2 regions of the Massilia forsythiae genome follow, and region 1 is predicted to be linked to the other one. Evidence: predicted binding sites of a transcription regulator. Region 1 holds the regulator's gene; the other holds the start of a gene.
The links. Region 1 encodes NrdR, which represses ribonucleotide reductase genes. Its sites were predicted from a motif close to CACNANATNTNGTG; they were not measured.
Positions count from the first base shown of each region.

Region 2: a site for NrdR is predicted at 2,154-2,167, ahead of HH212_RS11555 (ribonucleoside-diphosphate reductase subunit alpha). Genes of this name have one in related genera too.

Region 1 is NZ_CP051685.1:59,951-64,370, forward strand. Features, by position in the region: gene HH212_RS00335 (pilus assembly protein) at 1-434, opposite strand, end outside; gene HH212_RS00340 (PilW family protein) at 431-1,432, opposite strand; gene pilV (type IV pilus modification protein PilV) at 1,429-1,998, opposite strand; gene nrdR (transcriptional regulator NrdR) at 2,374-2,832, opposite strand; gene glyA (serine hydroxymethyltransferase) at 2,917-4,164, opposite strand; ZMP/ZTP riboswitch at 4,284-4,390, opposite strand.
Region 2 is NZ_CP051685.1:2,677,512-2,681,931, forward strand. Features, by position in the region: gene HH212_RS11545 (sensor histidine kinase) at 1-255, shown strand, start outside; gene HH212_RS11550 (sigma-54-dependent transcriptional regulator) at 347-1,912, shown strand; gene HH212_RS11555 (ribonucleoside-diphosphate reductase subunit alpha) at 2,375-4,420, shown strand, end outside.

The DNA.
Region 1 (4,420 bases):
GGCTCGGGCGCGTCGGCCGCGGCCAGGTCGATCGCCTGCCAGACCGGCGGCGCGTCTGCCGCAGCGGGAAGGCACAGGCCGAGATCGTCGGCGCCGCGGCCGCAACCGGCTACGAAACCGCTGCCTGGCGCGGCCGCGAAATGGGCCGCGCGCGCGGATGACGGCGCCCCGACGGCGGCGACATCCGCTTCGGCATCGCGCAGCGCCGCCTGCGCCATGGCATGCGCCAGCGCCCGGTCGCGTTCCTGACGCGCCGACGCCACCGAGCCGAACGCGGTGCGCGCCACCGACACGCCCAGCAGCATGGCCGCCAGCACCAGCAGCAGCGTGCACACCAGCGCCACGCCGCGCTGGCACCGGTACGCGAAAAAGCGCGGGCATGGGCGCGGGCGCGGATACGGATGCGAATGTCGATACGGCACGATCGCGCTCACAGGGCCGGCGCCGGCAGCGCCACCGTCGTGGTGAACAGGCGGCGCTCGCGCCGCCGCAACGCCGCCGGAAACGCGGCCACCTGCAGCGAGGTGCCCCGATCGGCGTCGCCGACGGTGTCCGCATAGCCGGCGCCGAACAGGTCGAAGGCGGCGCCGGCCGCACTCGCGTCCGCGCGCGTCGGCCTGGCGCCGTGCAGCAGCAGGCTGACGCGCACGCTGGCCACGCGCTTCCAGTGGGTCTGGCGGCGCAGCGCCTGCTGATCGGCGCCCAGGCCGAGGCCGGCGTCGAGCGCGTCGATCGCGGCGGCATTGACGTAGCGGTTGGGCACGCCGTCGCGCGGCGTGTCGGTGTCGAGGCCGTACAGCACCTGGAAACCGTCGACGCCGGTGACGATGGCGTCGGCGCTCCAGTTGGCGGCGCCGCGGTACTTGCAGCGCAATTCCGCCTCGCCATCGGCATTGCGCGCCACGTAGAAGATGCTCCAGCCCTCCTCGCCCTGCGGCATGGCGAAGCCGGCGCAGCTGGCCACGCTGCCGTCGCCGTCGGGCGCAGGGCCGGCGCCGGGAAAGCGCACCGCCAGCACGTCGCTGCCGTTGGCGGCGTCCGGCAGCGGCGCCCCGATGCCCGGCGCCGCCTTGCCGAGCGAGCGCGCATCCAGCCCCGCCAGGCGCGCCGGCGGCGCATCCGGCGTGGCGGGCGCATCCAGCTGCGCCAAGTCGACGTGGCCGGCCTGGCGCACCGCCTGCGCGACCAGCGCCAGCGCGAAGCGGCCGCCGTCGTCGAGCGCGGCGTCTTCCATCTGCTCGGCCCAGGCGCCGTTGGCGAGCAGCAGCAGGCGCGCGGCGGTCAAGGCGACGCCCAGCCCGACCGTCAGCGCGACCATCATCTCGACCAGGGTCAGGCCGCGCTCGCGCCGGCCGCGTGGGGGCCGCGCACGGGCCCGGGTCGCCGGCGACGTCACCGGAAGCATCGCCGGATGGATCACCGGCCGCATCATGACGCGCCTCCCGCCACCACCAGCAGCACCCTGGGCACGGCCGCCTCGCCGGGCCGCTCGGACCACCCCAGCTTGATCGCCACCGGTGCGCCCGGCTGGGCCGCGCAGGACCAGGGCAGCAGGCCGGATGCCGGGTCCGGTTCGGCGGCGTCGCGGCAGGCCAGCAGGCGTCCGCCCGGAAAGCGCGCGGCCAGCGCCTGCGCGCTTTCCATCAGGTCGAAGCGGGCCAGCTGGTCGGGGCTGCAGGCGGCGTCCGCGCCATAGCACGAAGCCGCCGCGGGCAAGGCGGCGCCGGCTTCCTGGTCGAGCTGAAGGTAGGGATTCAGATGGTCGGCCAGCGCCATGGCGGCCGGATTGGTCTGCATGCGCTCGGCCAGCGCGGCGGCCAGGCGCACGCCGTCGGCCAGGCGCGCGGCCTCGCGCGCCGAGCGCAGCGCCACGGCCTGGATGCCGGCGGCGCCGGCGATGCCGAGCGCGGCCACGAACAGCGCCACCAGCACTTCGACCAGGGTAAAGCCGTCACAGGTGCTTACAGAAAATCGGCAACAGGAAAGCCCGGAACGCATGCGTCATCTCCGGTGATCGATATGGAGATGCGACGATAAACAAGCAGGCCCGGCCGGGCGGTGCGATGTCTCAAGCGTGCGGGTGCAACCAAACGCAGGGAGGGACGGTCGCCAGGCCATGCACAACTGGGCTTTTCGTCTGCGTAATATGGTTCAGGAAATCGGTGGCAAGTTGCCTTGGCCGATCAGAACTGGCCGGAAAGCGTCAACGATACCGACCTTGGCTAGTCTGTATGGGTCCCCGCCTTCGCGGGGACGACGAGCTGGAGGTCGATGTGGTAGCAGCAATAATGCTGGCGAGCGGACCACTTGGCGCCAGCACGACCAAAGTCAGCCAAGAATGATTTTTACCTTACTGCCGGCAAAAAATCGGACTCATTTGCGCGGCTGCTCGACCGCGTCGATCGCTTCCTGGAACTCGGCCAGGTCTTCGAAGTTCTTGTAGACCGAGGCGAAGCGGATGTAGGCGATCTTGTCGAGGCGCTGCAGTTCCTGCATCACCAGTTCGCCGATGTGGCCGGTGTCGACCTCGCGCCGGCCGCTGGTCAGGAGCTTTTCCTCGATCGAGGCGACGGCGGCGTCGATGGCTTCGGCCGGCACCGGGCGCTTGCGCAGCGCCAGGCGCAGGCTGGCGCGCAGCTTGCCGGATTCGAATTCGGTGCGGCTGCCGTTCTTCTTGACGATGATCGGCATCGACAATTCGACCCGCTCGTAGGTGGTGAAGCGCTTGTCGCACTGGGCGCAGCGGCGCCGGCGCCGGATGGCATCGCCGACCTCGGATATGCGGGTATCGAGGACCTGGGTGTCATCGTGGTGACAGAACGGACATTTCATGGGCGCCGGATGCTGCAGAGGGCTGGGGAACGCGCCGCGGACCACAGACCCGTGCGGGCGTCCGTGGCCGAAGCACAGCGCTTCTTATGCTGCGTAGACCGGATACTTGTCGGTCAGTTGCTTGACTTGCGCCTTCACGCGCTCGATGGTGGCGGCGTCGTGCGGGTTGTCCAGCACGTCGGCGATCAGGTGGCCGACCTTGGTGGCGTCCTCTTCCTTGAAGCCGCGCGTGGTGAAGGCCGGGCTGCCCAGGCGGATGCCCGAGGTCACGAACGGCTTCTGCGGGTCGTTCGGAATGCCGTTCTTGTTGGTGGTCATGTGCGCCTGGCCCAGGATCGCTTCCGCTTCCTTGCCGGTCAGGCCTTTCGCGCGCAGGTCGACCAGTATCACGTGCGATTCGGTGCGGCCCGACACGATGCGCAGGCCGCGCTCGATCAGTGCGTCGGCCAATGCCTTGGCGTTCTTGACCACCTGCTGCTGGTAGGCCTTGAATTCCGGCGTCAGCGCTTCCTTGAAGGCCACCGCCTTGCCGGCGATCACGTGCATCAGCGGACCGCCCTGGATACCCGGGAAGATCGCCGAATTGATCGCCTTTTCGTGTTCGGCCTTCATCAGGATGATGCCGCCGCGCGGGCCGCGCAGCGATTTATGGGTGGTCGAGGTCACGAAGTCGGCGTGCGGCACCGGGTTCGGGTATTCGCCGGCGGCGATCAGGCCGGCATAGTGGGCCATGTCGACCATGAAGTACGCGCCGACTTCCTTGGCCACGCGGGCGAAGCGCTCGAAGTCGATGCGCAGCGCGAACGCCGAGGCGCCGGCGATGATCATCTTCGGCTTGTGCTCGCGCGCCAGGCGTTCCATTTCGTCGTAGTCGATGTCTTCCTGCTCGGTCAGGCCGTAGGACACCACGTTGAACCACTTGCCCGACATGTTCAGCGCCATGCCGTGGGTCAGGTGGCCGCCTTCGGCCAGCGACATGCCCATGATGGTGTCGCCCGGTTTCAGCATGGCGAAGAACACGCCCTGGTTGGCCTGCGAGCCCGAGTTCGGCTGGACGTTGGCGGCTTCGGCGCCGAACAGTTCCTTGACGCGGTCGATCGCCAGCTGCTCGGCGACGTCGACGTATTCGCAGCCGCCGTAGTAGCGCTTGCCCGGGTAGCCTTCGGCATACTTGTTGGTCAGCTGGGAGCCCTGCGCTTCCATCACCGCCGGCGAGGTGTAGTTCTCCGAGGCGATCAGTTCGATGTGGTCTTGCTGGCGCTGGTTTTCCTTCTGGATGGCGCCCCACAGTTCCGGGTCGACCTTGGCGAGCGTGTGATCTTTTGCAAACATGAAAAACTCCAATCGGTAAGAGAACCAGGCGACGGACAGCGCCGGACCGGGCGGAAGCCGCCGGACGCCGCGCGCGCGGACAGCCGAACGGCGACCGGGCCGGCGAACGCGGTCCAATCGGTGGCTGCCCAGGCGAACGGCAAATGGAAAATCCCACGTTCCCCGGTGGATGCCCACCTTCGCCGGGCGCGGCAGCGCGCGGTTTTCGCCAGTTACGTGAGACGCAAGATACTCGATACAGCGGCGCGCGCGGCAT
Region 2 (4,420 bases), 2.6 Mb from region 1:
ACCGGGCGCATCGAGCTGCACGTGCAGGACGACGGCCCCGGCATCACGCCGGAAGTGCGCGCGCACTTGTTCGAGCCGTTCTACACCACATCGAGCAAGGGCACCGGCCTGGGCCTGTACCTGGCGCGCGAACTGTGCCTGAACAACGGCGCCATGCTCGACTACGAATACCGCGTCGGCGGCGTGGGGGAAGAAGCCGGCGGCGAGGCCAGCGGCCGCTTCGTGATCACCTTCGCGGCCGCGGCGCAGGCATGACGACATCGATATCGAGCCAGGAAAGGCAGGAGCACATGGGAACCATCACACACCACCGGAAACGCCGTCCGCCGTGCCGCGGGAGGCGGGCATGAGCGCGCCGCGCGTGCTGGTGGTCGACGACGAGGCCGACCTGCGCGAACTGCTGGAGATCACGCTGCTCAAGATGGGCCTGGACGTCGACAGCGCCGCCACCATACGCGAGGCGCGCGCGCTGTTGGCCGACAAGGACTACGCGCTGGTGCTGACCGACATGCGCCTGCCCGACGGCCTCGGCCTGGAACTGGTGCGCGAGGTGGCGGCCAGCCACCGCGGCACGCCGATCGCCGTGATCACCGCCTACGGCAGCGCCGAGAACGCGGTGGTGGCGCTCAAGGCGGGCGCCTTCGACTACGTCTCCAAGCCGGTGGTGCTGGACGACCTGCGGGCGATGGTGCGCTCGGCGCTGAAGCTGTCCGCAACGGGAATGGAACCCGGCGCGGCGGACGGGCAGGCGGCCGCCGTGGACGGCGCCGGCTCGCGCCTGATCGGCGGCTCGCAGGCGATGCAGGCGCTGCGCGCCCAGATCGAACGGCTGGCGCGCTCGCAGGCGCCGGTCGCGATCAACGGCGAATCCGGCAGCGGCAAGGAGCTGGCGGCGCGCGAGATCCACGCCCGCAGCGCACGCGCCGGCAAGCCCTTCGTGGCGGTCAACTGCGGCGCGATCCCCGAGGCGTTGATGGAAGCCGAGTTCTTCGGCTACCGCAAGGGCGCCTTTACCGGCGCCACCGACGAGCGCGACGGCTTCTTCCAGGCCGCCGCCGGCGGCACCCTGATGCTGGACGAGGTGGCCGATTTGCCGCTGGCGATGCAGGTTAAATTGCTGCGCGCGATCCAGGAGCGGCGCGTGCGCAAGATCGGCGCCACCGCCGAGGAGCCGGTGGACGTGCGCATCGTCAGCGCCACGCACAAGGACCTGGCGCGCTGCGTCGAGACCGGCGTGTTCCGCCAGGATTTGTTCTACCGCCTTAACGTGATCGAACTGTCGCTGCCGCCGCTGCGCGAGCGGCTCGACGACCTGCCGCTGCTGGTCGACGCCGTGCTGGCGCGCCTGGCCGGGCCGGGCGGGGCGCGCCTGGGGGCCGGCGCCCTGGACCTGCTGCAGACCTATTCTTTTCCGGGCAACGTGCGCGAGCTGGAAAACGTGCTGGAGCGGGCGCTGGCGTTCGCCGACGGCGGCATGATCGAGGTCGGCGATCTGCTGCTGAAAGGGGCGCGCGTGGCGCCGGCCGCGGCGCCGCTGGCGCCCGCTGCCGGCGCGGCGCACACGGCCGGCGCGGCTGCTGGCCAGGTGGTGGCACCTGGGCCGGATGCGCACGCGGCGGGTGCGCCATCGTACGCAGCGGATGGCGCTGCGCAGCCGTTGCCGGCAACCGGCGCGCCGGCGCCGCCAGCACCTGGAGGCGCGTCCGCGGCGCCCGCCGCCGGCCTGCTGGCGGACGGTGAACTGCCCAGCAACCTGCCCGATTACCTGAACCAGGTCGAGCGCGACATCATCCTGCGCGCGCTGACCCAGACCCAGTTCAACCGCACGCAAGCCGCCGGCCTGCTCGGCATCAGCCTGCGCCAGCTGCGCTACCAGATGCAGAAACTGGACATCCACGCACCGGAACCCTGACGGTATGTACGTCGATCCGTTGTTTTTTATTCATCTGCCGATAATCAAAAAATAATACTTGCCTCTACAAACCTGCCTATCGAAAAGGCAGAAAAATCTGCAGGTTAGTGCTTGCTATCGCCTGGCGGCTTTACTGATCGGCGTTATTGAATGTCAAGGGTCGGACGCATAAAAAAACCCAAGTGCAGGCCGCTAAAAATTTTCCAAGATCGACTACAATTAGGCTTGTTGGGTAGATGACCACTACATCTAGTGGTTGCTGCCAGGATGTCACTAGACACACACCAGGAGCGCGGAAGCGTTTTTCTAGCCGGCCGCTCCTATTTTTATCGGCGAAAGATTATTAGGCTGACAAGTTTGGGTTTTTGTCAGTTTCGCCTGGATGCCATCAGGCGATCCGAACACCAAGTTATATCAATGAACGCCATGGCGGTCGCTCTGCACGCCACCTCGGGAGCCTCAATGCAAACATCTTCGGACATTTCCATCAATCCGCACGCCGCGGCGGCAGCCAACGCAGCTGCCAATGCAGCCGACCTGGTCGCCAACGCCGACTACCGCATCATCCGCCGCAACGGCGCAGTGGTGCCGTTCCAGCCGAACAAGATCGAAGTCGCCGTGTCGAAAGCCTTCCTGGCCGTGAACGGCGAGAGCGGCCGCGAATCGGCCCGTATCCGCGAACTGGTCGGCGAGCTGACCACCAATGCGGTGGCCGCGCTGGTGCGCCGCCAGCCGAACGGCGGCACCTTCCACATCGAGGATGTGCAGGACCAAGTGGAATTGTCCCTGATGCGCTCGGGCGAGCATGACGTCGCGCGCGAATACGTGCTGTACCGCGCCAAGCGCATGGAAGAGCGCCGCGCCGCCAAGGAAGCGGCGGGCATGACCCAGTCCGACGCGCCGCAGTACAGCGTGGTCGACGCCGGCGTGCGCCGTCCGCTCGACATGAACGAGGTGGCAAGCCTGATCAACGCCGCCTGCGCCGGCCTGGAAAAGCACGTCGATGCCGACGCCATCCTGGCCGAGACCGTGAAAAATCTGTACGACGGCGTGCCGGTCGAGGAACTGCACAAGTCGGCCATCCTGGCGGCGCGCGCGCTGATGGAAAAGGACCCGGCCTACAGTCAGGTCACCGCGCGCATCCTGCTGCACACGATCCGCAAGGAAGTCTTCGGCCGCGAAGTGCCGCAGGCCGGCGCCGCCGCCGAATACATCACCTATTTCCCGCAGTACGTCGCCAAGGGCATCGACAACGAACTGCTGGACGAAGAGCTCGGCAAGTTCGACCTGGCGCGCCTGGCCAAGGCGATCGTCGCCGACCGCGACCTGCAGTTCGGCTACATCGGCCTGCAGACCCTGTACGACCGCTATTTCCTGCACGTGCGCGACGTGCGCATCGAGATGCCGCAGGCGTTCTACATGCGCGTGGCGATGGGCCTGGCGCTGCGTGAAGATGACCGCGAAGCGCGCGCGATCGAGTTCTATAACCTGCTGTCGAGCTTCGACTTCATGAGCTCGACCCCGACCCTATTCAACTCGGGCACGCGCCGCTCGCAGCTGTCGTCGTGCTACCTGACTACCGTCGGCGACGACCTGGAAGACATCTACGACGCCATCAAGGAAAACGCGTTGCTGTCGAAGTTCGCCGGCGGCCTGGGCAACGACTGGACCCCGGTGCGCGCGCTCGGCTCGCGCATCAAGGGCACCAACGGCAAGTCGCAGGGCGTGGTGCCGTTCCTGAAGGTGGCCAACGACACCGCGGTGGCGGTCAACCAGGGCGGCAAGCGCAAGGGCGCGGTGTGTGCCTACCTGGAAACCTGGCACCTGGACATCGAGGAATTCCTCGACCTGCGCAAGAACACCGGCGACGACCGCCGCCGCACCCACGACATGAACACGGCAAATTGGATTCCGGACCTGTTCATGAAGCGCGTGATGGAAAAGGGCGAGTGGAGCCTGTTCTCGCCGTCCGAAGTGCCGGACCTGCACGACAAGGTCGGCCGCGCGTTCGAGGAAGCCTATCTCGGCTACGAGGCGCGTGCCGCCCGCGGCGAGATGACCGTGTACAAGAAGGTGCAGGCGCTCGACCTGTGGCGCAAGATGCTGTCGATGCTGTTCGAGACCGGCCATCCGTGGATGACCTTCAAGGATCCGTGCAACATCCGCTCGCCGCAGCAGCACGTGGGCGTGGTGCACTCGTCGAACCTGTGCACCGAGATCACGCTGAACACCAACGAGGACGAGATCGCCGTCTGCAACCTGGGTTCGGTGAACATGCCGGCGCACATGAAGGGCGACGGCCTGGACGCGGTCAAGCTGCAGAAGACCATCCGCACCGCGATGCGCATGCTCGACAACGTCATCGACATCAACTACTACGCCGTCGACAAGGCGCGCAACTCGAACCTGCGCCACCGTCCGGTCGGCCTGGGCATCATGGGTTTCCAGGATTGCCTGCACATGATGCGCGTGCCGTTTGCCTCGGACAAGGCGGTGGAGTTCGCCGAC